Regions from separate parts of the Peribacillus sp. TH16 genome, predicted to be linked through region 1. Evidence: riboswitches for the same ligand, from Rfam matches in the RefSeq annotation. Region 1 holds a riboswitch; each other region holds the start of a gene.
The links. Region 1 has a riboswitch for cyclic di-GMP ahead of JFV29_RS30740 (anti-repressor SinI family protein). Riboswitches for the same ligand answer to the same signal wherever they lie in the genome.

Region 1 (10,346 bases):
TGGAATACACCTGTTAAATGGTCTTCAATGAACCAAGTTCCATACATTTATTCAGGAGCAATTAGTGATAATTCTATTTCTGAAATATATGCAGGTGATGAACCAGCGAAAATCATCAAGGTCGAAGGTGATAAACGGTTTTGGTATGCCATCAGTGATGTCAAAGATATAGAAGTAAAGGTAGTAAAAAAAGATGGTGCTGAAGAAATCATTGAAGAAATCGACCAAGAGCTTTTAAAGGAATGGGATAAGTAAAGTGGGATATATAAAATAAACATACGACTTACTTCAACTAACGGGTGTAATCATTCTTTAAAGAGATATGATGAAATGCACTTTTACTTATGTAACAAACAGGGCGGTTAGTTGAATAAAGTTTGATAATATAATATAAAAAACAAACTAAGTGTGGATTACCTAAGGAGAATTTGAATGAAAAAACATTGCTGTGATGATATGGCATATCACGCGAATTTCAAATGTGAGATACACGAAAACCCATTTGAATGTCCAGATAAACTTGTAATCTATTATGAAAAAGATAATGAGTACGGGTTGATAATTCACGATGGTGGTTCATCATCTGTCGAAATTTTGTTTTGCCCGTGGTGTAGTAAAAAGTTATCAGAAGGAAAATAATCAGTTGAAACCCTTGTTGAATTAGTTGGTGCTCTACTTGAATAACAGAGCAGGGTTCGTTTATAAATCCTATTCCAAATGGTTTGAAACCTGTGAATTAACGAGTATTCGTGAGCATTATCGTATTAAACTGAGGGAGTTTAAGAAATACTGGAGTTTTAAACACTGGAAGATAAATTCCAATAAAAGCGTAAATTAAAGGCAGGAAACAACTTCCTGCCAATGATCATTATTTGGTGTGGTTACTTCCTTTTTTGACTTTTCAATTTGTTCATTTCAAGTTCTGCAGCATATTCTTCTTGTGATTTTCCTTGCTTTTGACTTTCAGATTGAATTTTTTTGAATTTATTATCATTTAGATTAGGCATATAAACACCTCCTTTGAACATAAGTATTTTGTACAAACTTATGAGTATTATTCGATGATTCGCTATAAGAGGAGTAGTTGGGGATAATTCCCTTAAATGATTTACCGGAAAATTATTTATCAGTAGACCCCATTGCTTCATTCATACTTTTGCCTGAGAGTATGTCAAACCATGCGTAATCTGTGAGATAAATGTGAGACAACACCTTTGATACAGAAGAAAAACCACTTTGAATTTCCTGATGATAAATTTCCTGTGGAAGTTCTTTTAAACGATCAATTATAACTCCATATGCCCACACGTGGTAGTTGTACATTTTTAATACGGGTTGTGTCAATTTAATTCCCCTCCATTTTCATAAGTTATTTCGTGTTAAACAATTGATGCGGATCAATTAAGAAAAGAGGTGGAAACGAAAAGTATTGAGGAAATGAAAAAAATATTTCTAGACTTATCTGAGCGAAACAAAGCACTTCTGAACAGTCAAAAAGATTTTGAAAAATTGATTGTGGTGGATAATCCATATGCTGGGTTGCTTGAAACTTCTATTTCTGAATCGGTACTACACGTTGTTACTCACGGATCATATCACCGTGGCAATATAGCTACCATGCTGCGTCAAATGGGGCACACCTCAGTGATGCAAGATTTTGGACTTTACCTATATTCTAAATAGTACAGAGTAGCTCAAGCACAAAATCCTCTTTAAATGGAAAAGTTCTTTCACTAACGAGTGCTCTACTTCAATAAGGGAGTGGCGTGGCAACTCTTTTTCTTATGGGGCTAAAGGTTAAGGGTAGTTGCATAAGATTTTTTTACTTTATAATTAGTACCAGGTATTAATATCAGTTATAAAATTGATGCAATTCATAACACGAGGTGGCTATTTTATGTTCAAATCCAAAGCACGTATTACTGCGATAGGTTCTTATGTTCCAGAAAAAAGGTTAACAAATAAGGACTTAGAAAAAATGATTGAAACCAATGATGAATGGATTGTTAAACGTACTGGTATTAAAGAACGAAGAATTTCACATGAAGAAGAGTTTACTAGTGATATAAGTTATAAAGCTGTAAAGGATTTAATGGAACGGTATGATAAATCAGTCGAAGATGTTGATATGATTATTGTCTGTACCTTTTCACCTGATTTCAACACACCAAGTGTAGCTTCTTTAGTCCAAGCAAAGCTAGGTATTAAGAATACTGGAGCTATTGATTTAAACGCTGCTTGTGCAGGATTTACTTATGGGTTGCATGTAGCTAATGGATTAGTAACATCTGGTTTAAACAAGAAAGTTCTTGTTATTGGAGCTGATACTTTATCTAAACTTATGGACTATGAAGATCGAGCCACTTGTATTTTATTTGGAGATGGTGGAGGAGCAGTTCTTGTAGAATATGATGAACAACAACCAAGTTTTATTTCTTCACATTTATATTCGGAAGGAGCAGGCGGAAAACATTTATATAGTACAAACCTATCGACACGTATAAATGGTGAAGACTTGAATAATAGTGGCAACCTTGTACAAAATGGACGTGAGGTTTATAAATGGGCTGTTACTACTGTTCCAAAAGGAATGCAAACTGTGATGATGAATACTGAATTTCATTTGAATGATGTTGATTGGTTTGTTCCGCATAGTGCAAATTTAAGAATGATTGAGTCAATATGTGATAGAAGTGGTTTTCCAATTGAGCGTACATTATATAGCTTAGTGGAGTATGGAAATACTTCCTCAGCATCAATACCATTAGCTTTAGATAAAGGAGTAAGTGAAGGAAAGCTCAGTAATGGTGAGAAGATTTTATTATATGGTTTCGGTGGTGGATTAGCACAAGCAGGATTGCTCATCAATTGGACTCTATAACGCTTTTTTTCTTCAACTAATCGATGCTTTACTTAAAAATCAAGAGCTACTGATCAGCAGTTTATTTTCTTGTTGAGCTAATGGAGCCCATTTAATTTAACAAGGATACTAAACAAAGACATCGTACTATTAGGTATGGTGTCTTTGAATTATCTTAAGGGAATTTCAAAATCTCCAAATGGGCGGAAGAACGCCTTTAGTAAGAAGTTTGGGTTGGTTAGTGATAAGTTGAATGTGGCCAAAATATCATGTTTACTCCTATATTTAGCGGGAATGCTATTTACAGTAAATATCCCTGAAATTTGAGGAGGACATTTTAACATGCTTGATGCTAAGACCATAGAAATCGTTCAGTCAACAGCACCTGTTCTCAAGGAACATAGTAAACCAATAGGAAAGAGATTTTATGAATTACTATTTTCAAAAGCGCCTGATTTGTATAACCTTTTTAACCAAACCAACCAAAAAAGAGGAATTCAACAGGAGGCCTTGGGGTATGCTGTCTATGCTGCAGGTGAACATATTACGAACCTTGAAGCGATAAAACCTGTAATTAAAAGAGTTACTGAGAAACATCGTGCCATAGGGGTAAAGCCTGAACAGTATCCGGTTGTAGGTGAAACGTTGCTTCAAGCAGTTAAAGATGTGTTGGGTGACGCAGCCACAGATGAAATCATAGAGGCATGGGGAAAGGCATATGGCTATATTGCAAATGCCTTTATTGATATTGAAAAAAACCTCTATGAGGAAACAGAACATCAGCCTGGTGGATGGGAAGGATACCGAAGCTTCAATATCGATAAAAAGATAAAAGAAAGTGATGCGGTAACCTCCTTTTACCTAAAGCCTACAGACGGAAAACCCATTGCCTCCTATCATGCTGGGCAATACCTAACACTAAAGGCGGAAATTCCTGGCGAGAAATATACGCATATACGCCATTACAGTCTTTCGGATTCACCTGGTAAGGATTACTACCGAATCAGTGTTAAACGTGAAGATGCCCATGGGGATGCTCCATCTGGAATTGTATCAAACTATTTACATAGACAGCTGCAAGTTGGAGATACGCTGCAATTTTCTGCTCCTGCAGGTGACTTCGAACTTGATAACACAGATTTACCTGTCGTTCTAATTAGTGGCGGTATTGGAATTACACCATTGCTTAGCATGTTAAATACCATTATAGAAAAGCAACCACAACGTCAGGTTACGTTTATCCATGCAACAAGCAACAGCCAAACACATGCTTTTAAAGAGCATCTGCAACAAATTGTGAATGATCATCAACATATAAAATCAATTGTCGTCTATGGTGCACCAACAGAAGCCGATCGGACCTCTGGCCATTTTGATAAAGAAGGATACGTGGGTTTAGACTTCCTGCAATCTATCGTTCCATCAAAAGAAAGTGAATTTTATTTCTGCGGACCTATTCCTTTTATGGAAGCAATCAATGAGGCCCTAAGTAAATGGAGTGTATCGAAAGACCATATTCATTATGAAGTATTTAGTCCACTCGCTATTTTAGGAGAAAAATAAGTAAATTAAATTTGTGAATAAAAAGGATCTTTGATTGAAGGTCCTTTTTTCATGGATAATAAGAAGAAAGGGAAGTCTTGAAATACTATTTATTAATTACACAAGAAGGAGAAAGGATTATGAAGAATAACGAAAGCGATCTCCCGACAGGATTAGCTAAACCTGCACAACGAGCACTCGCTGGAGGTGGGTACTTGTAACTTGAGCAGTTTACTAAGCTAAGTGAAGCAGAGGTCTTGCAGCTACATGGTATGGGAGCTAAAGCATCGGAGCAAATTCGTCGTGCTCTTTCTGAGAAAGGATTAGCGTTCGCCAACGGTTCTTGAAAAACCTTTGTTGTACATATTACATTAGGATGAGAGGTACTGCGGTATCTCCTTTTTTTGTTGCGAGCAGGATTATCGAAAAAAGCAACGAATAGTAGGGTAATGAACATAAAATAAACGAGTGAGGGTGAATTTGATGGGAGTTCAAGCGGAAAAGATCTTTGTTAACTTGCCTGTTAAAGATTTGAATGCCTCAATAGAATTTTTCACAAAAGTTGGCTTTGAGTTTAACGAGCAAATGACCAATGAAAATGCAACGTGTGTGGTTATCAGTGAATCTATATATGTCATGTTATTGGTTGAAGATTACTTTAAAACGTTTACCAAGAGAGAAATCCCGGATTCAGCAAAAAGTACGGAAGCTATTGTGGCATTATCGGTTAAAAGTAAGGAAGAAGTGGATGAGATTGTGAATAAAGCCCTGGATGCTGGTGGAAAGCCTTTTAATGAAGCCATTGATCATGGGTTCATGTACGGTTGGAGTTTTCAGGATATAGATGGACATCTTTGGGAGATATTTTACATGGATGAAAGCGGATTTAATCAAAATTAAATCTATTTCAAGACACAATCCTTCACTAAGGACTGTGTCTTTTTTTGAAGTTCAGTGTCGTACCTGAGTCAACATGATTGCCTGCTTGTTAAAGTATAAAATAACAATTTATACTTATGATACAATATAAGGGAAAATGTAAAGGCGGGTACAAAAAGTGACGACAATTTACGATATTGCAAAAAAAGCGAATGTTTCACCGATGACTGTATCGAGAGTTATTAATAATAAAGGAAATATCAGTGAAAAGACTAGAGAAAAAGTAGAAGCTGTTATAAAAGAGTTAAACTATATACCAAATTCAGCTGCTCAAAGTTTGAATATTAAAAAAACCAAGTTACTTTCATTAATCATAACTGACATCACTAACCCCTTTTTTACAAAGGTTGCAAGAGGCGCTGCGGATAAGGCTAATCAAATGGGATATCAGCTTATTTTATGTAATACAGATGAAAACTACGAAAAAGAAAGTGAGTATATCAATGCATTAATTTCTAAAAGGGTAGATGGCGTAATTATTGCTCCAACAGGTGATCAATCGACCAAAAACTTAAAGAAACTTATTAAAAACAGAATCCCATTTACATTAATAGATAGGCAAATTGAAGATGTTTCGTGTGATAGAGTACTTGGAGATAACTATGAAGGGACAAAATTGCTTCTTCAGCATTTAATTGATTATGGTCATCAAAGAATAGCGATGGTTCATGGCCCACTTACGATTTCCACTTCGAAAGAGCGGTATCAGGCGTATATTGAAACGTTAAAAATTAATGATTTAAAGATAGATCCCGCTTTCCTAGTAGAGACTCATTATAAACAAGAAAAGCGATGGAATGGAATCGCTCATTTGGTTAATGTTTCTCCTGCTGATCGTCCAACAGCGATTTTTGCAGCGAATAACTTCATTGCCATTAAAATTATAAAAAGTTTACGAGAAAAAAAGATTAAAGTTCCAGAAGACATAGCTGTCGTTTGCTTTGACGATTTAGAATTATTTTCAGACTTTGATCCTTTTTTGACTGTATCTTCGCAGCCTGCTTATGACTTCGGATATTTAGGAACACAATTAGTGATTGAAAGAGTAGATGAAGTCGGTCCAGCTGATTATCGAACAATAAATTTAAAGCCTGAATTGGTAATCAGAAAATCATCTGGAACTCCTATAAAATAATAGGAGTTTTTCTCTGCTGCGGAGATTAATACAAATGAAAAAACCACCTAAAAGAAGGTGAGCCTTTTCTATTTATTCAAATATCTGTACATGACTTATTCAAGTAATTCAGCACCGTAAGAATTATCAATTATGCAACGCCAGGTACCTGTCGAATCCTTTTTAAAAACATAGGTAGCCATTCTTTCCATTGAGAATACCGAATCAGTCTTTTGATTGGCACTCAGAAGGGCTTTTGCTACAACTAATGCCGTATCACCTGTTTCGATTATTGCCATCTTTTCTTGATTAACAATTAAACTATGATTAAAATAATCAGCGATAGCAACGAATGCCCGACGTATTTCTTCTTTTCCTTTAGCTAACGTTCCAGGTTTTACAACTAATGTAGCATCCTCTGAATAGAAATCCATTAATTGATCGAAATCCTCATTATTTATTGCTCGGTCTGCATTCTTTATTACTAGTTCTAACTCATGAGTTTGCATATTTGCCCTCCTATCCGATAGGTAATTTATAGGGATTCCAATTTACCCCTTAGTGAAGAATATTCGACTGTCTTGTTGAGGAATCCTTCTCTTGGCCAAATAAGAAAAATCAACTTCATTACTATAAAGCCATTTTTGAAGGGCAATCTGCCTATAGGGTAGCAATGAAAATAATTACCGTAGCAAACCATCCTAGTTATTACAGCTAAAGGTGAATTATTAGCTTTTCTATTTTGATAAAGTAAAGAAATAGAAAAAAGGCGTTAATGTGTAAAAAATGTGTCAGGCAGCAAGCATAGGCCTATTGTCTACCTTCTAATAAAAATCCCCTAATTTCCTCTAACGGTATTTCTACATTGATAGCCATTTGAATGAGTTCAATCCATTCTGTATCTAATTCTTTTACTCTGTCATTTGTCTGAAGTAACATTACCTATTCCTCCGTTGAAGAGGTAGCCCAGCTATCATAGTCAATCTGACCTTAGACCTGTTAGCTTTGCGTCCTAACCTTTCGATTAGTTTGCCGTTTTCTCATTTTATTATAGTTATATATTACTATCTAGATAGTGCTAATGTTGTCGTAAATTGTAGAAATGTAATTATTATTCTTTAAAAACAAATTGTTAATTCGATTGGGAGACCTGTTGAATGACAATAAAGATATTTAATGGGGAATAAAACTATTATATTTAATATGATTTTTTGTATTAAAGAAGGAACCATCCATTTTTAATAGAATGTAAGACTTTGATTAAGAGGAGGATGATCAGTTTGGAGAGAAGAGCTTTACTGGTATCTCGATTTCCAGAATATGAAGAAGAAATTGGCGGATGGCTATGGTGTTTAGAAGATGTTCGCCGTACTCTTTTAACAGAATTAACTGGAATCAGCCAAGGGATCCTTGATACAAAAATGGATGAAAGACAAACGATTGGCTCGCTGTTATATCACATTGCATTGGTCGAGGCAGATTGGTTATATGAAGAGGTTCTTGTTACTGAATGGGATTCTGAAATACGCTCGTTGTTTCCGTTAGAATGCCGTTCTGAGGAGGGCTCTTTAACCCATATTGAGGGACAAACTGTAGAAGAACATGTTAACCGACTTAATAAGGTACGTGAAGTGTTTCTTTCCCACTTTCGTTCAATGGATCTAACAGATTGGCGTAAACCGAGGGTTCTTGAACAATATGACGTCACACCTGAGTGGGTTGTGTACCATTTGATTGAACATGAATCACATCATAGGGGGCAGATTTTCCAATTGCTAAGCAAATTACGGAATGATTAAGATGTTAAAGAGTGGGAACTTTTTATCCATCTTTAACTAACTGATTGGCTCCAGTTAATTATCAAACCCACTAAGCGGTGGCTTGTTTATGAACATTAGCACATTATTCCGCATTACCAGCTATTTCAAGTGGTGTAGTTATTCCATTAAAGGGCGCCTTTATGAAAAAAAGAAGGTGTCCTTTTTGAATGGGACCATATTCTTGAATAACGGATAACTCTAAGATAACTGCAACTTCAGCTTTAGACTTAGCGGAAATAAAAACATCCTTTTTTGTTAAGACTTAGAGAATATATGGAGGTGCTTTAAAATGGGTATAAGAAAAATCACAACAAACTTGTGGTTTGATACACAAGCAGAAGAGGCGGCTAAATTTTACGCTTCTATCTTTAAAAATTCCAAGATTGGAAGAATCACTCACTATGGAAAAGAGGGGCATGAAATCCACGGGATATTAGAAGGAACAGTAATGACCGTGGAATTCCAACTGGAGGGCCAGGAATTCGTAGCATTAAATGGCGGTCCGCAATTCAAATTTACAGAGGCAATATCATTTATAGTCAATTGCGAGTCACAAGCAGAATTGGACTATTTTTGGGACAAACTCTCCGAAGGCGGAGACGAGAAGGCACAAGTGTGCGGTTGGCTGAAAGATAAGTATGGTGTTTCGTGGCAAATTATTCCTACGGCCCTAACTGAGATGCTAAGCGACCACGATCCAGAAAAATCAGCAAGAGTTATGAATGCAATGCTCCAAATGAAAAAAATTGACATCAAAACATTAAAGCAAGCGTATGAGGGATAAGATTACATTGTTTGAGGTATTAAAAATGAATTTCTTTGTTGTCACTTTACAAGACCATTTAATAAAAAGCTTGATTAAAAACCTGTATAAATGTATACAGGTTTTTTTAGATTGTTCCACTGAACTATCCTCGCTATAGGTCCTTTTTCTTATCTCTAAATATTAACAGTGTTGTTTAACAAATCCTTATTTTGATATTGTTGCAATTAATTTATTGACAATTTAAAATATTGTTGTTATTTTAATGTTACCGGTAACATTCTAGTAACAATAGGAGGTCAAAATGATTATTGATGCTCATCAGCATTTTTGGAAGATTGACCGAGCTGACTATTCTTGGCTTTCAAAAGATATGGGAGTCCTCTATCAAGATTATCTTCCAGGAGATTTAGATCCCTTATTAGAAAAACAGGGTATTGCTGGAACTGTTCTTATCCAAGCTGCTCCTACATATGAAGAGACTTTATTTCTTTTATCATTGTATGAACGGTATGACTGGATTTATGGTGTAGTTGGCTGGATAGACTTATCTTCTCCAGCTTTTCCGAAGCAACTAGATTCGTTAATGAAACGACCGGGAATTGTTGGTTTGCGTCCAATGCTCCAGGATTTAGAAAATAGTGATTGGATATTACAAGAGCAAGTGATAGAAAATTTAAAATGGCTTATTAGATATAATCTTCCATTAGATTTATTAATTAATAATAAACACATTGCATCGATTTTAACTTTATTGAAAACGCTTCCGAACTTAATGACAGTAATAGATCATATGGCTAAACCGAATATTACTAAAGGGGATTTAAGCGAGTGGAAAGAGGATATGTACTCTTTATCACTGTTTCCGAATGTTTGGTGCAAAATGTCGGGTTTAATGACGCAAGCGAATCCAGCTATGTGGAAAACTGAAGATTTTGAGCCATATATTCATCATATTGTGCAAACATTTGGTCCATCCCGTTTGCTTTTCGGCAGCGATTGGCCTGTATGTTTATCAGCTGGAAGCTATGATGAAGCACTGCAGATTATCAAAAGAAATTTACCGGAAAATTTAACCAATAAGGAAATGGATAAAATATTTTCTAATAATGCGAAAGCCTTTTACAAATTAAAAGAAAGGGGAGATAGCCATGAGTAAAGTAGGCTATGAACAGGACGTTACGAGCATCGTTATGTCTGATCAAGATAATGTAGCGACTCTTTTGAAAGATGTAGAAGAAGAAGAAACATTACTATACGTCATCAATGGCCAAAAAGCGGTATTGACAGCCAAGCAATCGATTCCAT
Region 2 (10,346 bases), 670 kb from region 1:
TCGGTTAAAATGCTGAGCATCCCGCGTGATACACGCACCGAGATTGTCGGACACGGTACACAGGATAAAATCAACCACGCGTATGCATTTGGCGGCGCGGCAATGTCAATGGATACTGTCGAGAACTTCCTCGATATTCCGATTGACTACTATATGAAGATCAATATGGAAGGCTTTAAGGATATCGTTGACGCTGTCGGCGGTGTGACTGTGCAAAATAATTTGGACTTCAGCTCTGATGGTGTTCATTTCGCAAAAGGTACGCTTACCCTTAATGGGAAAGATGCGCTAAGTTATGCACGAATGAGACATGATGATCCGAATGGTGATTTTGGCCGTCAATCCAGACAACGCTCCATTATCGAGGCTGTTATCAAGGAAGGCGCAAGCATTTCATCCTTGACGAAATACGATGAAGTTTTCGGTGCACTAAGTAAAAATATTCAGACAAATTTGACGTTTGATGACATGATGGACATCCAAAAGAACTACCGGGCCGCAAGCAAAGACATTTCCGAATCATCCATTAATGGCACTGGAACGAAAATCGACGGAATCTACTATTATATTGTGTCGGAAGAAGAACAAGAAAAAGTTCAAACCGAATTAAAAGAACATTTAGCCATAAAATAATAAATAATAAAAAAGCTGTCTGGACCCGCATCCAGACAGCTTTTTCATTTTCTTCGTCCAATATTCTGACAAAAAACGGACATCAATTGTAGAGATTTGTTGGAATCTTTGTTGTTTATTAGGCGCAAAAAGACGGTATAATCTAGTATGAGTTGAATATTCCTTTCTTCTACTTGAACCTTTTTTATCACTAGACACTATTATTCTTTGGACACGAAATTATGTTAAATATCCTTCATATTCTATAACAATCATAAAAGGAGTGAATTGTATGAAAATCAAGGCAGGTAGTTGGACAATGCTAAGCAAACAGGACAAAATGTTTATTCTGAAAGCCATCAGTGATCGCTCTAAAATGAAATATGTTTCATGAGAAGGAAAACTGTTGATTTCCTAGGTATATACCCTCTCCATTTTCAATAATTAAAAGAATCTTAAACCTCGAAAAAGGAGAGGAATCTATTCAAAACGATAATCCCATAACAAACGCCATTCGTCTTTTTCCTTTACCACATAGCAATCCTGTTCTATTGTAAACACGCCAAAGCGAGAATCGAAGACCTGTGTTACAGGAATCATATAGGCAGTTTTATGCACTTTTCCATCCTTAGCCAGGCTCCAGTTCTTCACTTTCTTTGATCGCCCTACATCATACTGAAAGGTTTCCACTTCCATATGCGACATAAAAACATGGGCCCGATTTTGCACATAATCACCTCGATTCGGGAACCGCAGCTTCATTTCAGAACTTAATAAATCCCATGATTTCCCGAACTCCGCCCCACTCTCATACTCATAAAAATCCTCCACCAAGCGTACAGGGCCACTCGGCCAAAGAAAAAAGATACAACCTCCTACAGCTAAAACTAGGAGCATACTTGCCAATATTCCTTTTGGACTCTTATTTTGTCTTTTCATCTTTCATCACCTTCACAAAGGTCATTGCTATAATATATATGGGATAAACGATAAAAAAGAAGCATGTTATTAGACATACTTCTTAAGTATTGTATGGGTACGGTTTCAGGGGAGATTTCTTATTTATAAGGAGTTGAAATATAAAGGGAAATCATTGAATGACGCTTTCGCCGTCGATTTATTATAAGAAAGCATAAAATACCTAGTAATCCACCAAATGTATCAAGCATAACATCCTGCCACAAGGGGGTACGTCCACCTGTGAATTTTTGATGCAGTTCGTCCGCACTAGCATAAAAAAGGACACACAAAAGAGCACCTAAAGACGAAATAACGCCGTTTTTTACAAAAGTGCGCCAAACACTAATCGTCAAAAAACCGAACACAAAAAAGATAATAAGATGGGCACCCTTTCGAATAAAAAACTCCAAAAATCCAGCCACTCCAGCTGTATGAACACTCACCTCAAGCCCACCATACATAAATGAAATACCACCGAGTTTTTCATACAAAAACGGGGTATTTAACTGTCCTAAAAAGGGAGAAATCCTTTGCTCCTCATACGTCTGTGAGGAAAAAAAGAAGATTAACATGGCCCATAAAACGAACAAAGCTGGGATTAACCACTTACGGAACTTACGGATCATATTCTATCATGTTCCTCAATGATACCGCTTAGTTTTTCCTTAAGATCTTCCACAAGATCATTTACTGTAACATCCTGCTGAAACTCGCCTTTTGTATACGTATCTATTAATATATCAATAAAATCCATTAGAATATCCACTCCAATTTGAATAGAGCCACTATGTAAAACAGTTGTACTAAACCTATTTTTCTAAAATAAGGAATATAGCTCTTTTAATTGATAATCACATATAAAAAGTGTATTGGCAAGCGGAAATAAATTCAAAAAGGGTAAAATCAGAATTTTTAAAGAAATATTAATAGAATGATCACAAAAAGTTCATAACTGACGGATTATTAATATCATCAGCTGAAAATATGTAGTTCATTAGGTGTAAAAAACAAAAGAAAAAGAAATCAAAAAGGACTGATCTCTCAGCCCTATTTGATAAACACCCTTATGATCGACCAAGAAAAAAAGTCAATAAAGAAATCAAGATTAAAGTAATAGTAATATAAGACCCAATAAAAATTTTCTTGCTTCTTTCTTTCTTTTCATAAACTTCCTCGAACGTAATATATTTATTTTTTGTCATCAAATTCTCCTTGTATTTTGATGGCAGCTTGACATCGCCTTCGCGAAGCCCTTTTAGCTTTTTCTTTATATTGTAGTATCGTCAAATATACAAAAATATTAACTGTTTTATTCACTGTTTCTTTGTTGGGCATTTATATCTATTCGTCACTTTCTAGTCTACTATAAATCATACAAAATACATTAATTCAAAATATTCCAATATACCAATTACCCTATTATGTATCACAAAAAGAATTATCTTCTCTTTTTATTTAAAATAATACCACTTCTTTGTACTCACTACCTTCTTCATATTAATCCAATAAGAAAACGCTTACAATAGTACTATATACTTATTATCCTAATTTTTCATTAAATATTTTACTACTTGTTGAAAAGTCTTAGAGCCGGAACATTTTAGTCAGGAAAAATATCTAATTATATCCGAATATTCTATAGAAATATTGGTACTTACAATTTCCGAACAATACTATAGGGAACTAACAATATATTGTGCTAATCTATTAGAAACTCTTAGATATCAGCTCGCGCAAAAGACTAATTTTGTTGATAGCAGATCGCTTCATCCGCAAGATTTTAAGTTATAAGAAAGAAAACAGTAGAATCCAGTTCATAAAAAAAAGGCTGAATAACAGCCCTTCATAGTATCTAAATATCTTTTTGTTTTCCTACTTCCAATTCTTATGGGGTTGATTATTCAAGTTCTGTTCATTCTGAATAAACTCTCGCACTTCTTGAATGGAAACCCCTACACTTTTTGCTTCCAAAATTAAATTAATCCATTCTGCATCCATTTTTTTCTGCATATCTTCTTTTTCACCCTATTTGTGGTAACACAGCCGTCTTAGCATAGCCTTAGACCTGTAATTTTGCGTCCCTACTTTTCAATAGGTTTGCCCTTCTCAAGAGTATTGAAAATTTCACATAATCTTCTTACGATGGTGGTTAAAAACCATGATAAAGAAACTTCCATTATCTGAAAGCCTTTAATGGGTGTCCAGATTTCTCTCATTTGAATTAATGTATAAATTCATTTCATCCTTTTTAAGGTAACCCAGCCATCCTAGCAAATACCTTAGACCTGTGGTTTTGCGCCTTTACTTATCAATTTTTAGATTGAGATTAATTATACTTAATAAGTTAACAATTGTTAATAGGTAACTATTAATTACTTTATTACAATTTCCTACAAAATTTCAATTAGTAAGTAATTTAAATGTCTTCTTAAAAATCTTAAGTGCTCACCGACTTTGCATTGCCTTAGACCTGTAATTTTGCGTCCCTACTTTTCAATAGGTTTTGCCCTTCTCAAGAATAAATTAATACTTTGAAGAAGCCATTCCGACTTTTCCTTTTTGTAGACATTAGGCTTGTTGCTTTACCGTTATATAAGTCGATATTCACCTTTAATATTTTTTGAAAACTTCCGCTTTAATACGCTAATAAGGTTAATTATACATAAAAGGTTATCATGTGTTTAATAATATTTATCGTCTTTTCCCTACAATATTTTCCATGTGAATCATTAGTCTTACTCGTATTCAATACCTATCTTTTGCACATTTTTGTTTTAGTCTTCACTAAAAAGAGCAGTCCGCTTAACAGACCATTATAAATGGGCTGACAAGCGGACTGCTCTTAAACTTTAAGGTTACACACTTGATTCTATTTGGATACCTAGTAAATTGCTAAACATTCCTCTTTTTTCACTCGCTAGTTGGTTATATTCACCGACTTGAATGATTTCCCCCTGATCCATTACCAATACTTGATCCGCATTACGAATCGTCGATAACCGATGAGCAATTACAATAATGGTCATGGTTCCTTTTAATCTTTCGATAGCGGCTTGGATCTTCGCTTCATTTTCCGTATCTAATGCACTTGTTGCCTCATCTAAGACAAGGATAGATGGTTTACGTAATATGGCTCGAGCCAGTACAAGTCGCTGTCTTTCTCCTCCTGACAGTCGAACTCCACGGTCACCAATGAGCGTGTCTAGACCTTGTGGAAGCTTACTGACGAAATCATCAGCTGCAGCGAACTCTAAAGACTCCCAAATGGATTCATCGCTTGCATTAGGGTCAATAATCATCAAATTTTCCCGTATAGTTGCATTAAATAGAAACGGATCCTGAGGTATATAACTAATCGATTTCCTTAGTGATAATAAGTGATCACTAGTAAGTGGGATATCATCAATACTGACCTCGCCCCGATCAGGTTGATTTAATCCCATTAAAAGATCAATTAAAGTACTTTTTCCGGCTCCTGATCTGCCTACGATAGCCGTCATACGGTTAGAAGGTATGTGAACATTTATATTTTTAAGTGCATACGTACTTTCATTTTGATTATACCTAAAGTAGACATTACGACAATCTAGCCCATGTTTAATTTCAATAGATTTAATATTTTTATAATCTGAATTATATAACTCTCTTGCTTTCCTACATTCATTTTGTAAATCTAACAATGCCTTAAAAGATGGAAGAGTAGATCCTATTTGCTCTAAATTAGATTGGATACTTGTAAACCTTGGCCATAACCTTGAAAAAATAACCATTATCAGCATTAATTGTGCTGGCTGGGCCATGAACATCTTTATCGAAAAAAAGACAAAAATCGCAATTAAAAATGCAGAAACAACCTTGAAGATCATTTGAGAAGTTGTATTTAATGTAGTTAACTTAATTCTGTTTTTTTCCATTTTTTCAGTTAAGGAAAGAAACCAACTCAAATGAGAATCTTCTAATGAATTACTTTTGATATCCTTCATTCCATTAAGGTGATCCGTAATACCCGCTAAATATGTTTGTGTTAGTTGAAAAGTTTCTTTTCCTAAAGACTGAGACTTTTTGATAAATTTCCTGGAGAAGAAGATTAGGATCAATCCAAAAACGATTATAAAACTAGTCATAGTAACAGATAAATAAAGCGCTATACAGATTTGAATGAAAGTAAAAATAAGAGAAGATAAAAACTGTAAGAATAAATTAATTCCCACACTAACATTGAATGTTTCATTTGTCATGATGTTGATGATATCAGATTTTCTCTTTTTCAGGTAAAATCCCCAATTTACTTGCAACAAGCTTCCATAGGCCTCATCTCTTAAATGTCTAATAAAACCTTGTTGGATTTTCACTCCTAAGATTGTTTGATTCCGCTTAAAAATACTTTGTCCAACCATTAATAACACGTAAACTCCCAGTATCAATATTAGACTAATCGTTTCAGGAATTCCTATGAATAATTCATTAACCCAACTTAAAAAAGGAACTTCCTCTGTACTAATATCTAAAATACCGGTCAATCCAATCAACGGGATTAATAAGAAAATTCCTACACTCTCTAATAAACCTATTAAAATCATACAAATAAGATTGATATATAGAATTTTCCCAGAATAATCATGTATCCGCTTGGTAAAATGCAAGAGATGCTTCAAAATCATATCCTCCTATCACAGAGCTTGTTTCTTTTTTATCCCGAATGTCTACATAGCATTTTGCCATATTGCTGAATTACGACATTTGAAGGAAAGGTATTGGGGCACATTGTAGGTTTATAAACACTTCTACCTAATGGATATAATAGAATAAGAATGGGGTTGGTGATTCGTAGAAATAGAGATTTGTTTCTTTATATACTTTCTATTATTAACAACCGTTTCTGGAGGAAATCTAGTTAAACGTTCCCCTTGTTAACATAGGTATCGAGAACGTTAACTAGATTCTTGTTCTTCCAGCTTTTCAACATTGTTCTCTTTAGCGAACTTAGAAACGACCGTGAACCTATCCATCACTTCAGCACCGGTTATATAAAAAGGACCGCTACGTAGCCAAGCATGTGCAATGAGTTCTCCATTCTCATCTTTAGCTGTCCCTAAATAAAGAGTACAATCAATATTTCTTTTCTCCAGCATTTTCATACCAGCCATTGCCTTTACTAGGCATTGGCTTTCCCAAAAAGTATAGCGGCTCATTATATGAATAGCTCGCGATATACTGGCTAAAACCACTTTATTCGATGAATTGGAGGTATATGATGTCTCTTTCATTTGTTCACCTAGTGAAGGAGCAACTTTTGAAAATGAGATACTCTTAAGAAAACGGGCTCTACCTAAATGTAAAAAGGCCTCAATAAGCAGCAGCTTTGTTTTATAATTCAATCGAAGAAAAATACGAGCTTTCTTTATGATATTCATTGTTTCCTCCTAGAGCTAGAAATTCATGATACTAGGAATTGATTCTATCTTCTATTTTAACTAGGCCGTGCTCTAACAATTGATTTATAAAGTCCGTGACTTGTTCCTCACACTCGGTTTGAGCTACATCATATTGAGACTGTAATGTTGTAACTAACTCATGTATCGTAATGGGCTCCTTCATTAGATCCCATATTTCTCCACCCAATTCACCTAAATTATAATACTTTCCTTTTTGAACACTTAACATCACTTTTTCTCCATCCATGTCACTTGAGATGTTACCCTCTCTTTGTACAATTGCTTTTTCTAACGTAATTTGTTGTGTTTTCAAAATAAAGAATCCTCCTCGTTTATATTTTCTAATATTTGAGATACAAGATGATTTACTGTAAAACCTGTGTTAGGTCGTTGTAATTGATACATTTGAATTTTTTTTACAATATTGACTGATTCAGTAAAATGCCACTCCATCAAGCCTAACCGGGGAACCAGAAAATTTCGATAAGTATGATAATACAAAGTTCGGAATCGTTCTAATTGATTTAGTTTTTGAATGGTAACTTCTCCATGTTCTGTTTTTACTAATTCAAACACACCTACTAGAGGTAAGGGTTCATTTGAAAAGCTAGAGGTAATTGGAATTGCGTATTTTGTTTCCCTTTCAAACAAAGGCTGGTAATCTAGATTATCCATTCCAAATGCATTCAAACTTTCTTGCCAAAGTTTTTGTTGAGGGTATGTGGGTGTTATAAAGGGTATATTTTCTTTTGAAAGAGAAATTGGCAGAATATCATCACTTAAAAGCTGAAATCCTTCTTTTAAAAAAGCGGCAGCAAGTGTTGATTTTCCAGCTCCTGAATCACCAACGAACGCATATGCCTTCCCATTGATATTTACTGCACTTCCATGTAAAGGTATCACTTTTTTCTGAAGTAAGATAATCCCCATACATGTTCCAAGAATATATAGTCGAATTTGATCCTCATCAGAATTTGATATAGGTGAAACGGTAATTTTCTTTCCTTCTTGAATCTTAAATATGGCAATGCCGGGAACTTGAAACATAACCATATGATCCTCAACAACATATTTTTGTTTTGGCAAAAGAACTTGCTTCTCCCAAAGCTCTGATAAATCCCCGTATTCAATTTCCACATCGGTCATGTCCTTGGAAATTCCGAGTCTGGGTACTTCAGGAAGGGGTATTTCACTAAAAAGGTTCAATCCGAAAGCTCTATAACCTAAATTTTGTACAATCTCTACCATCTCTTTCACTCCAAATACTAGAAAAATTAATCAAAGCCCTTATACCTTAAAAACTGTATAAGAGCAATTATTACTAGGGGAAAACAATCAAATCTTTAATTAACTATGGTGAACCATTTCATCTGGATCATTCTGCACACCATCAGGGATGGTTATACCAGGACCTCCCATAGTCATGTTAATGTTAAGTACTTCTAATTTTGGAGTTTGCCATTCTTTTTTCATTTTTGTCACCTCCCTTCAATGAGGTTATTTAATAGGCTCTGTTAAACTATATGGTTGATTCTCTTTTTTCAACCATCATCATAAACTTAGCCTTTTAAGAAAACGATAAACAATTAATCCTCTCATTAAAATTCTAAATTCAGAATCAAAGGCAACATTAGGCTGGGGTTCTGTGCGAAACTTGTTAAGTGCCTTCTTAATTGCTCCCATATTCAAAAAATTAGCTATAAACGGATCCTGACTAAGCTGTTCCACTTCACCAATAAATGCATTCCAGTTTGGGAGCATTCTAGCAATGGTATCTGCACCCTGAACTCCCCGAGTTTTCTGGTTTAATCTAATGTCATCAGGCAAATACCCTTTTGTGGATCGTCTAATGAGTGATCGATCTAAACCATTCTGCACAAATTGTTCCAAAGGAAGGGATAAACAAAATTGAATAACTCGTAAATCATTCGTAGGGTCATGTCCCTGTAATGAATACAGCAAGGATAATTTAGTTCCACTTGTTCCCGTTGTATTCCACATATTCAGATAACCAAAGTGATTTTTCCTAATCTCATTAATATTTGTAGGATTAACGCCCATTATATTGATTCCTTGTTCCTCTAGTTTAGAAAAAACTTTAGTTCTCCGAGCAAAATCATCATTAATTAATAATGGCGAATCATCTTGATTATTTGCTTTGATATTAGGATGAAAAGGATAAGCCTTTTTTCCAATCACTTTCATTACTCTCGATCTTTTTACTCCCATATTTTTGCTATAAGAATTTACTTCATGATAAAGGCGGATCCATCTCATTTTTCTTAATAATAAGGCATAGTAATCAAAAGTCGGTCCCCAAGAAATTGAAAAATTTCCCCTTGCACCGTTTAACAATACTCCTATTCCAAGCTTGTTAGCCTCTTCATATATCCCCTTCACCCAGACAGAATTTTCAAAAAACTTATAGGGCATTTCCATTATTTCTAGCCAATCATCTAGTACTGATAATGAGCTTTGGCCTTCAAACTTTAAATACCTAGCATTGATATTTCCAACATGATTAACTGTAGATTTAATAAGTGGTCTCTCATCTGCTAATCGTTGTTTTGGGGTCCAATCATCAAATTCATCAATAGGGATAGAGCTAAAGGTATATAATTTTTTGTTTTGGTTTCGGAGGGTATTTGCAGCAAAGCTGACAACCGATCCTGAATCCAATCCACCGCTTAAATTGGCTCCCACTTTACGGTGTGTACGTAATCTCGAAGTAACTGCTCTTTGAAAAACATCTCTAAAAGCCTCTTCGTATTCGTTATTTGATTTCAAGTGCAATTTCTCACTATTTACCACGGAACAATATCTCGAAAGCATTACTTTATTTTCTACTATTGATATTGTATGGGAGGGAGGTATTTGATCTATATGTTTATAGACTGTCGAAAAAGCATCTACAGTATCATTCATCCCTGGAATTGCTAAAAACTCCGCTAACCACTGCTCATTCAGTTTTTTTTCGATATATGGTAATTTAAGAAGAGGTTCAATAGTTGTACAAAAAGCAAATTTCTCATGATTTTTGTGATAATAAAGAGTTCTACTCCCTGCGAAATCTCTTGCCCCAAATAACTTTCTTTTTTTCTGATCCCAAATCATAAATGCAAAGTCACCGATTAAATGCTTAGGAGTTTCTTCACCCCATTTTTGATAACTTAATAGAATAAGTTGACTATCAGTTAGAATACTTCTATCTATTTTACTAATATGTAGTTTGTCGAATAATTCTTCACGATTATCAATAATAGCGTCAGCGGTGATTGTACACTGCCTTTCAGGATCGTGGAACGGAAGCTGTTCACCTACAGATTCAGGAGTAATCCA
Region 3 (10,346 bases), 700 kb from region 1:
CATGGCAATTCTTATATTTTTTGCCGCTGCCACATGGACATAAGGCATTTCGCCCGACTTCATCCTTTTTACGGGCTGGAGCCTTCTTCACTTTTCCTCCATCTTCTTCCTTCGGATTGACCGCTTGTCCTTTTATGACTTCTTTCCGCTCTAAATTGTTGCGAATTTCAGCTTTCATAATGTATTTAGCGACTTCATCTTCCATGGAGGCAATCATGGCTTCAAACATTGCGAAACCTTCTGATTGGTATTCACGAAGTGGGTCAATTTGACCATAAGCACGAAGGTGAATCCCTTGACGCAATTGTTCCATAGCATCGATATGGTCCATCCATTTGCTATCCACCGCACGAAGAACGATAACCTTTTCAAACTCTCGCATTTGATCTTCTGAAAGCTCTGCTTCTTTTTGATCATAGTCTTCTTTCACTTTATCTAAAATAAATTCAACCAATTCCGATTCATTTTTTCCTTCTAAATCTTCTATTGTGATTGAACCTTCATTGAATAGGTTACCATTCAAGTAATCGACAAGACCTTGTAAGTTCCAGCCTTCTTCATCACCCATTGGGGCAAACGCAGCAACATTGCGCTGAATGGATGCCTCAATCATCGTCTCAACAATTTCACGTAAGTTTTCACTTTCCATCACATCAAAACGCTGTTTATAGATGATTTCCCGTTGTTGACGTAGGACATCGTCATACTGCAGCAATTGTTTACGCGAATCAAAGTTATTCCCTTCCACTCGTTTCTGAGCAGATTCAACGGCTCTCGTCACCATTTTACTTTGAATTGGCTGTGAATCATCCATACCAAGACGTGCCATCATACTTTTCATATTATCCGAACCGAAGCGTCGCATCAGTTCATCTTCCATTGATAAATAGAATTGAGTAACCCCAGGATCTCCCTGACGACCGGAACGACCACGCAACTGGTTATCTATCCTTCGACTTTCATGACGCTCCGTACCGATAACAGCAAGGCCGCCAAGTTCTTTGACACCTTCGCCAAGCTTGATATCCGTACCACGGCCAGCCATGTTAGTAGCGATTGTAACTGAACCTTGATTACCTGCATTCGCAATGATTTCTGCTTCACGCTCATGATTCTTTGCATTCAAAACATCATGAGGTATACCTTTTTTGGATAAATACGCAGAAATGACTTCAGACGTTTCAATGGCAACAGTACCAACAAGCACTGGCTGTCCTTTTGTATAACGCTCAGCGATGTCTTCCACAACAGCGCGGAATTTCCCATCCGTTGACGCGTAAATAAGATCGGCGCGGTCATCACGAACAATATTCCGGTTTGTTGGAATCGCAATAACATTCATATTATAGATATTCCGAAATTCCTCTTCCTCTGTCTTAGCTGTACCTGTCATACCAGAAAGTTTTTCGTACATCCGGAAATAGTTTTGGAACGTGATGGTTGCAAGAGTCATGCTTTCATTTTGAATTTCAAGGCCCTCTTTTGCTTCAATTGCCTGATGAAGACCTTCACTATAACGACGGCCCTTCATTAAACGGCCAGTGAATTGATCGACGATGACAATCTCGCCATCTTGAACAACATAATCCACATCCAAATGCATGGAAACATGCGCCTTCAAAGCCTGATTAATATGATGGTTTAAGGTAACATGGTTGATATCGAACAAGTTATCGATATTAAATGCTCTTTCAGCACGGTTCATACCTTCTTCGGTCAGCTGAACACCTTTTGTTTTTTCATCATACGTATAGTCCGTTTCTTTTTGTAACGTCCTCACAAACGCATTTGCTTGGATGTAAAGCTGTGCCGATTTTTGCGCTGAACCAGAAATAATCAATGGCGTTCTCGCTTCATCAATCAAAATCGAATCGACTTCATCGATGACAGCAAAATGCAACGGGCGCTGTACCATTTGTTCTTTATACAAAACCATATTGTCACGCAAGTAATCAAAGCCTAACTCATTATTCGTGCTATAAGTAATGTCAGCATTGTAGGCAGCTTGTTTTTCTTCTTTAGAATGACTGTTCAAATTCAACCCAACAGTCAAACCCAGGAAATCATACAATACACCCATCTCAGTTGCATCACGGTGCGCCAAGTATTCATTGACAGTCACGACATGCACACCTTTACCAGTAAGCGCGTTTAAATAAACCGGCATGGTTGATGTTAATGTTTTACCTTCCCCCGTTTTCATCTCAGAGATGTTTCCATCATGAAGTGATGCCCCACCCATGATTTGAACACGGTAAGGATACAAACCAAGAGCTCGTTTTGCCCCTTCACGCGCAACCGCAAAAGCTTCAACAAGCAAATCATCCACGGTTTCCCCGTTTTGATAACGCTCCTTAAACTCCTCTGTTTTGGCGCGCAACTGCTCATCCGATAACGCAGCTGTCTCATCAGCCAGCGCTTCGACCTGATCAGCGACTTTTTCCAGACGCTTAATTTCTCGCTTATTCGGATCAAAAACTTTATTTAATATATTAAGCATTCAATAACGCTCCTCTATTATGGTAATGATCATTCAATAACACATTCATATAAGTAAGAAGAAACACACCTTCTGTTAATACTAATCCAAGCTTAATTTTAACACTTCTATTCTAGAGGTACAACTTCATGTCACTCTATGTCTATGGACCTGAATTCAGTTCTTACGAAAAACATTGGATAAAAGAGGGGTAAAACTGTTAAAATAGAGGGAAGTAGCAAAAGTACATTACACACTCCCCACTTTTCACATGAGTCCTTAACAAGACAAACGAAAATGCGAAGTAAGCACAACCTTCTATCAATAGAAATTTTTGGTCCCTCTATGACTGATAGTCAGTTGAAGCAATCTAGCTTTTCAGGCTTCCTATTCCTGTGATTTTATGTGGGTTTAAAACTTATAAATCGAAGATAAATAGAACATGTTTCGAGGTGGTATTGTTGATTGGTGAACGTGTAAAAAAACTGCGAGAAGAAAAGAAAATGTCAATGACTGAACTAGCCGATAAAGCCGGAGTAGCAAAGTCATACTTAAGTTCGCTCGAGCGTAACTTACAAACGAATCCTTCTATTCAATTTCTCGAAAAAATCTCTGCTGTACTTAACATTCCTGTAGATGCCCTTCTTTACGATGCACCAAATAAGGAATCCTTGGACACTGACTGGATGAAAATTGTTGAGGAAGCTATGAATTCTGGCGTTTCAAAACAACAATTCAGAGAGTTCATTGAGTTTAATAAATGGAGAAAAGATAAACAAGAATAGATGAATTCTAAACTATCTTCACAAACATAAATAGTACTGCTCTATCAAACTAGTATTGATAGAATTTCAGAAAATAAAATAATCCCTATAAGCAGCTATGTTGTAAATCAACTGTTTATAGGGATGTTTTTTTCATTCCTTTTTGGTTCTTAGTTTTCATTGTTCTGCTCTAGTGGCACATTTAGATTCTCTTTTTTTAAAAAAGCACTAATTTCTTCTTTCTTAAAACCCAATTTCCTAGCTTCTGAAATCAACTTCACCCATTCTTGATCCACTTCCACGTTAACCACCTCTTTTATCCTCCTAAAATACTACTTGTATGTATTTCAGGCAGACCAGCCATCTTAGCATTAAGCAAACTTAGGCCTGTGCCTTTGCGCCCTCATCTTTCGCTGAGCTTGCCTTTGTCAGGGAAATTATTACAAAAACTATATTTATTAAGTTATTATAGCGAATATTTGCTCCAAATATTGCTACTTTATGTCGCTAAATTACCACAATGCACAACTTTTTATCGACAAAATATTACAAAATCAAGAAATCCATGATATTTTTTGTCTATTTCATGTACAAAACAAGATGGTTCAAATGATTCACGTTCGTTTTTTTATAAAATTATAAACATTGCCCTTCTTATTCAAACGATGGGGCATATTAATTCTTTCCATAATAAGTGCATCAAAGGCTTTTTGCGCAGACAAGTCCTCACCGCATAGGTCGGACAAAGCCAACCTCCATATTCTGCACTGCTAAAAGACGCTCTATGACATGTATAGCAATTTTTCTGATACAAAAATCCAACTCCTCTGCACCATAATCAAATCATTTTACATAAATAAATTATTGTTCTTTTTAAAGAACTTTAATCTGAGTATAGTGCAATAGGAGGGGTTATTTAAATAGGTATAAGTACCTATTTATCTTATTAAAGAACGGAAAATGTTCTTTTTAAAGAAAATACAATACATTCCATACTTCATTGTGTTTTTTAGAGAACAATGAAATTCCCAGGAGCCAACCAATTAATCGATACTATTTGATACCTTGTTTTCAACAGATGGATTTTACTTATTATCACATTATCAAAACACTTATCAAATTGCCGAAAGATCATTAAGGAAAAAGGAAGGAAATATAAACAACCATTGACTTCTATGGTTGAAATCGGTGGTTATTTTTCCAGAGCTTATAGAACTCCTTAGCCCAAATGAACATTGCAATGGATGGAGTAAAATTTAAAAAGCACAACCCATAGTCTGGGTTGTGCTTTTGTTTATAGATTCATATTAACTAGGTTCAATTAATCCGTAGCGCCCATCTTTACGACGGTACACAACGTTCGTTGTATTTGTATCCGCATTGGTGTAAACGAAGAAACTGTGACCAAGCATATTCATTTGCAGAATCGCTTCTTCACTATCCATTGGCTTCAAATCAAAGCGCTTATTGCGGACTACTTCAATATCAGTATCATCTTCAAATTCATCCACCACTTCATCAATTTCCGTATTAAAGGCGAACGCCTCAGGAGTTGTAGATAAGTTGTTACGGAATTTACGATTGACTTTCGTTTTATGTTTACGAATTTGGCGTTCAAGCTTGTCATTAATCAAGTCAATAGCAGCATACATATCCGCATTTTCCTCTTCAGCGCGAAGAACCAAATTCTGCATAGGAATCGTCACTTCGACCTTGGATGTATTATTGTTAACTTTCAAATTCACTAACACATTTGCATCTGGTGTATTGTTAAAATATCGTTCTAACTTGCCAATTTTCTTTTCGACGTATTCTCGAATTGCTGGAGTTACCTCAATGTTTTCACCGCGTACGTTGTAATTCATAAAGTGAGTCCTCCTTAAATTAAGACTATACAGTTAGATTCTACAATACCCCTCCGGTTTCCTTTAGAAACACATCATGAAATATGTCGAGATTATGAAACAATTGTCGGAAGGTTAGGAAAGGGTTGATGTCTGCCCTAGCTTTATTATAACAAATACAAAGCTATAAAGAAAAAATTAAGCCCTTAATATTTACAGAAAATTTAAAAACAATTAACATTAAAACTGTTTGCAATTAAAACGGCTGATTAATATCTAATTTCTTTTATCGTAGAACACGCCATCTGTGGATAATGATTGATAAGGGTTCACATATTTATTAGTAGATTCTTTTTTGAGACTTAGCTGTTTAATATCGCGTTGGATTTCTACTTTTTGTTCTTCTAGAAGTTGTGAAACTTTTTCGTTGAGTTCGATTAACTTCTTCCCTAAATCCTGTTCAGAATCAGAAAAAGGCGGTTGAATCCCTGCCATCAACTTCTCCCGCTCCTCAAGCAAGGCCTCAACCTTTTCAATTTTCCGGTCCCGATCCTGCTCATTTTCCAACGTCGAAAGTAATTGGTTCGTTGCCTCATAAAAATGTTGAATAGCTCCCATTATGCTTGACCACTATTGGCAAATTGCTTCTGGCGGTTCAACTGAATAGCTTCCTTCCATGTATCGCGAAATTCCATGACAAACCCTTCAACCTCTTCTAAAATATCCAGATCACTTTTAATGTTGGCTTCAATCAAGCGTCGATTCAAATAATCATAAAGGGACATTAATTCCTTGGATATAGCCAAATCCATTTTTAATGTGACCATTAGCTCCTGAATGATTTTTTGCGCTTTAATTAAATTCGTGTTTTTTTCTTGAAAGTTTTTTTCCGCAATTGCTTTTTTGCCCAATGTAATAAACTTAAGGCATCCATTATAAAGCATTAACGTAAGTTCACCTGGAGAGGCAGTATTCACCGAATTTTGTTGATAAGATTGGTAGGGATTATTGATTGCCATCATTCAAACTTCCTTTCTAAAATTGCTTAGCTGAAATACTGAGATAGGCTGCTGCTTTGACTATTCGCTTTCGAAATCGCTTTCTCCATGGCTGTGAATTGATTATAATAGCGGGTTTCTAAAGCCTTCAGCTTGTCTTGCCAACTATCTATTTTCGTATTGTAGCTATTTAAGAGTTTTCCAATCGTGAAACTTGAATTATTAACAGAAGTCGCTTTACCTGCTTTATCTTGGATATTAGTCATCGTCGCTTTGATATCAGCCCTCAACCTTTTGGCCAATCCCATTTCACCAGTTGTTTCTCCTGATTTCATAAACAAATCATAAATTTTGTTTGGATCCTCTGAAATAGCAGCACGCAGTTTTTCTTCGTTAATGGTTAACTTACCACCTTCAAGATAGTTACTTGTAGTAGTTATTCCAATTTCACTTAATGAGTTGACGGAGTTGCTTCCACCAACAGAGGTATATAGCGAGGTCCGCATTTTCGTAAGGAGACCCGTCAACATAGAATCTCCCCGAAGTGTCCCACTCTTTGCCTTCGTTTCCCACAGTTTAATTTCATCCTCAGTCATGTCTTTCCTTTGTGCCGTGGTCAACGGTTGGTATGCACGGTACTTTGTTTCATCTGTCTTCGTTTTGATGTTAGCGATAATCTCATTGTACTTGTCAACGAATTGGGTAACAGTATCTAGAACTGCGTCTACATCTGAGGTAGACGAAAAGGTTACCGGACCCGTATTCCCCTGTTTAAGAGTAATTTCAACACCGTTAATGGTGAATGTGTTGGCGGAACGTTCAATATCCAGACCGTTATAATTTAAGGTTGCATTTTGACCGGCCGTTCCTCTACTCGCTCCAACAGCAACTATATTATTTTCATCTAAATTTAGGAGATCCGTAAAGAGTGTACCACTCAAACCAATTTCTGCAGTAACACTCGTTCCATCTTCTCTTGTTAATCCATCTGGAACTGCCCCCGTGTTTTTCGCCGTAAATGAAATCTGTTTCGTGTTCTGATCATAAAAAGCGGTAACACCTGAATTAGCATTAATTTTTGATATTAAACTATTTAACGTATCAGTATCTTCAATTTTTGTTGTAAAGGTATTTAAAGAACCGTCCTTATTAATCGTTTCAATTTTTATTTCCTGTCCTATATACGCTTCAGGAATGATATCTGTTGCTTTTTCAACTCCCACTGCCCCATTACTGAGCATAGTTGCTGCTGAAGCTAATTTTCCTACTGTCAAAGTCCCAGAAAAATCAACCGTTGAATTGATATTCTTTACTGAGATTGCATTAGGATCAGAAACTGACACTGTTTTCTTAATAAAGGATTTTTGCATCCCCACTCCATCTTTAATAAGGGTATCCAGTTCCAACAATAACTTATTGATCTCACGATAATCATCTCGCTGCCATTCAGCATTTTGTTTCTTTTGTTCTAGCGTATCCAAAGGAACACGTGCAGCCTGCATCATACTGCTAACAAGCGCGTCAATATCCATCCCACTCGCTAAACCGTTAATTCTTACCATCGTAACATCACCTACCTATACTTTTTCATCTACCATAATACCGACGAACTCGGTCATCGCTGCATAAAAGTCTAAAAGCTTCTTTGGTGGGATTTCCCGAATCGTTTCATTGGTTACGTCATCCACAACCTTGACATAATACTCATTCAATTTTTCATGATATTCAAAACGAACTGCCGTATGTGTTGGATTCAGAAAGGTGTTTAAACTATCAACTACATCTTGAACCCTTTCTTTTGAAGGCTCAATATTAGATTCCGCACTTTGTTCTGAATAGGTAACTGTATTTATTTCTCTCTGATAGTAGGAACTAATTCCATCTGAAATTGCTGTTCTAAGTTGTGAGGAAAGAATATTCGTGGATAAACTCTCCAGCATCTTAATGCCCCCAATGTATTATCTTTATTTTTTATATCGGTAATTACTATTTTATATTTAGGCTTTCAACATTTCTTAAGAAGTAAGATATACGGGATTTATTTAGTAAGCATCTATTTAAAACCTTGGAAACTTTGATTATACCTATGACTTTCTGTATTCTTCGATAATTATTCTTTTACTAACTCTCTATGAAAAAGGATTCTACCTTAGCGAGTTTAATATGGACTATTAAATAATACTTTAGCAATTTAATTTCCTTAGAAACGAAAAAAGACTCTAGAAAAATTCTAGAGTCCTTTTTTTCTAAACTGTAGAGTAAAAATTAACGTAATAACTGAAGAACACCCTGTGGTTGTTGATTAGCTTGAGCCAACATTGCTTGAGCTGCTTGAGAAAGAATTGAATTCTTAGTTTGGTTCATCATTTCTTTTGCCATATCAACGTCACGTACACGAGACTCAGCAGCAGTTAAGTTTTCTGAAGCATTATTTAGATTATTGATTGTATGCTCCAAACGGTTTTGAACTGCTCCTAGATATGAACGACCTGAAGAAACAGATTCTATTTGAGCCTGTACAGCAGTAACAGCAGCATCAGCACCTGCTTGAGTTGATATATCTAATGCAGCAACAGCAGTGTGAGCAGCAGATAAATCAACACCTACAGTAGTTAGGTCGATGTCAATTGTTTGACCTGCATCAGCGCCAACTTGAATTTTACCGTTTGCGTCTGAACCGTCCAGCAATTTTTTTGTGTTGAAAGTCGTATTGTCTTTAATACGCTCTATTTCTGAAGAAAGTTGTGCAAATTCATCTTGTAAAGCTTTACGATCTGCATCTACATTTGTGTCATTTGATGCTTGAACTGCTAATTCACGCTGACGTTGAAGGATAGAATGTACTTCATTAAGTCCTCCCTCAGCTGTTTGAATTAAAGAGATACCATCTTGGGCGTTACGAGAAGCTTGGTCAAGACCACGAATTTGCCCACGCATTTTTTCAGAAATAGCAAGACCTGCTGCGTCGTCACCTGCACGGTTGATGCGAAGACCTGAAGCAAGTTTCTCCATTGATTTAGATTGTGCATTTGTTGCACTTGATAATTGACGGTGTGTGTTTAGAGCTGCGATATTGTGATTAATAATCATTTTTGTTTCCTCCTTGAGTTTTAAGTTCCCACATCCATGTGGTTTTTTACGATGAATAGTGAATAAGACTCCCGTCTATTTCACTACTTAACGTTGTATGTATAATATCGACGTGCGTAGAAACATATTTAGAGATTTTAAGATTTTTTCTTGAAATGTTCATATAAATTTTCCAGAATACTGGTTTCTGTTTTAGTAGCTTCATTATTTTCTTGCTGAATTGATAGATAGATTTCTTTTCGATGAATCTCCACATTTTTTGGAGCATTGATACCAAGTTTGATCTGTTCGCCTTCTATAGCTAAGACCGTAATTTCAATATCATTACCTATCATGATCGATTCATTAGATTTTCTAGTTAGAACAAGCATTATTTTTCCTCCTGTTCTACTGAAGGTTCAATAAGAAGATGCTTAGTCATGTAGCCACTTCCATTCATGATAAACTGCTTTCCTGTTTTTTTAGAGCTATTTAAAATGATAGGTGCTTGAAGATTAGCGGTCGTTTTCTTGAAAGGTTCGTGGATTGTTAAAATGACGAACGTAATAACCTCCTTTTCTGCTTCTATTTGCAAAGTAGATAGTACCTCATCAGAAAGCTTCACTTCATAATCATGAAAAATATCAAAAGGGTTCAAAATAATAAAAGCAACCTCTTTTGTTGTTAGAGATTGCAGAACGACAAATGGTGTTTCCTCCAAAGCTAGCAAACAAAACTGTTTTTCGTCTAAAAACCCTGGTATCCCGCTTTCAAATGTATAAATGTTTTCTTGTGCTATCTCTATTTCGCCATGAAATTTTGTTTGTCTATTCATATATGTTTTCACTCACCTATCTCATCTGGAAACAAATTAATGAAATCTATATCCAGCGAATTTTCTTGTAAAACTTCCACTTCTACATTACCTGGCGTGTATGTATGGTTTGGCTTATTAACCTGCACATCGATGATCGGTTTTTGAGGGGTTGCTTCAATTTCTACCTGAGCCGGTTGATAGTCCAGCTGAACACTGAAATGAGAGGGAATCCAGCCGAGATTGAATTGCTTTTCTGGCCCCTTGCTGTTTCGCTTCGCCTGAACCGCGATTGCATTACCTCCGTTTTCAATATGTCTCAACTCTGTGCCCTGCTGTGACCTTCTTGCCATACCTGCCAGCCAATCCTGATAGCCC

Region 2: linked by a shared signal. The riboswitch ahead of JFV29_RS19825 (anti-repressor SinI family protein) and the one ahead of JFV29_RS30740 (anti-repressor SinI family protein) in region 1 are both predicted to bind cyclic di-GMP.
Region 3: linked by a shared signal. The riboswitch ahead of JFV29_RS26485 (anti-repressor SinI family protein) and the one ahead of JFV29_RS30740 (anti-repressor SinI family protein) in region 1 are both predicted to bind cyclic di-GMP.

The regions. Positions count from the first base shown of each region.
Region 1 covers NZ_JAEKEM010000009.1:1,862,096-1,872,441, reverse strand. Annotated here, with positions in the region: gene JFV29_RS23050 (hypothetical protein) at 1-255, shown strand, start outside; gene JFV29_RS31800 (DUF6980 family protein) at 433-639, shown strand; gene JFV29_RS31260 (hypothetical protein) at 882-1,007, opposite strand; partial or broken gene JFV29_RS23045 (DinB family protein) at 1,123-1,344, opposite strand; partial or broken gene JFV29_RS23040 (DinB family protein) at 1,387-1,683, shown strand; gene JFV29_RS23035 (ketoacyl-ACP synthase III) at 1,898-2,881, shown strand; gene hmpA (NO-inducible flavohemoprotein) at 3,203-4,423, shown strand; gene JFV29_RS23020 (VOC family protein) at 4,886-5,302, shown strand; gene JFV29_RS23015 (LacI family DNA-binding transcriptional regulator) at 5,460-6,476, shown strand; gene JFV29_RS23010 (YybH family protein) at 6,572-6,964, opposite strand; gene JFV29_RS30740 (anti-repressor SinI family protein) at 7,266-7,394, opposite strand; cyclic di-GMP riboswitch class I at 7,413-7,499, opposite strand; gene JFV29_RS23005 (DinB family protein) at 7,736-8,254, shown strand; gene JFV29_RS23000 (VOC family protein) at 8,565-9,059, shown strand; gene JFV29_RS22995 (amidohydrolase family protein) at 9,343-10,197, shown strand; gene JFV29_RS22990 (UxaA family hydrolase) at 10,190-10,346, shown strand, end outside.
Region 2 covers NZ_JAEKEM010000009.1:1,190,381-1,200,726, forward strand. Annotated here, with positions in the region: gene tagU (polyisoprenyl-teichoic acid--peptidoglycan teichoic acid transferase TagU) at 1-633, shown strand, start outside; gene JFV29_RS19805 (hypothetical protein) at 1,093-1,551, opposite strand; gene JFV29_RS19810 (VanZ family protein) at 1,671-2,198, opposite strand; gene JFV29_RS19815 (hypothetical protein) at 2,195-2,338, opposite strand; gene JFV29_RS19820 (hypothetical protein) at 2,637-2,774, opposite strand; gene JFV29_RS19825 (anti-repressor SinI family protein) at 3,445-3,582, opposite strand; cyclic di-GMP riboswitch class I at 3,603-3,684, opposite strand; cyclic di-GMP riboswitch class I at 3,822-3,888, opposite strand; cyclic di-GMP riboswitch class I at 4,010-4,090, opposite strand; gene JFV29_RS19830 (ABC transporter ATP-binding protein) at 4,428-6,227, opposite strand; gene JFV29_RS19835 (lasso peptide biosynthesis B2 protein) at 6,504-6,986, opposite strand; gene JFV29_RS19840 (lasso peptide biosynthesis PqqD family chaperone) at 7,018-7,323, opposite strand; gene JFV29_RS19845 (aldolase) at 7,317-8,255, opposite strand; gene JFV29_RS19850 (paeninodin family lasso peptide) at 8,355-8,480, opposite strand; gene JFV29_RS19855 (lasso peptide isopeptide bond-forming cyclase) at 8,559-10,346, opposite strand, start outside.
Region 3 covers NZ_JAEKEM010000009.1:2,561,549-2,571,894, forward strand. Annotated here, with positions in the region: gene secA (preprotein translocase subunit SecA) at 1-2,500, opposite strand, end outside; gene JFV29_RS26480 (helix-turn-helix domain-containing protein) at 2,941-3,264, shown strand; gene JFV29_RS26485 (anti-repressor SinI family protein) at 3,414-3,554, opposite strand; cyclic di-GMP riboswitch class I at 3,591-3,677, opposite strand; gene hpf (ribosome hibernation-promoting factor, HPF/YfiA family) at 4,551-5,108, opposite strand; gene JFV29_RS26495 (flagellar protein FliT) at 5,364-5,705, opposite strand; gene fliS (flagellar export chaperone FliS) at 5,705-6,106, opposite strand; gene JFV29_RS26505 (flagellar hook-associated protein 2) at 6,133-7,647, opposite strand; gene flaG (flagellar protein FlaG) at 7,663-8,025, opposite strand; gene JFV29_RS26515 (flagellin N-terminal helical domain-containing protein) at 8,351-9,175, opposite strand; gene csrA (carbon storage regulator CsrA) at 9,313-9,546, opposite strand; gene fliW (flagellar assembly protein FliW) at 9,546-9,989, opposite strand; gene JFV29_RS26530 (DUF6470 family protein) at 9,998-10,346, opposite strand, start outside.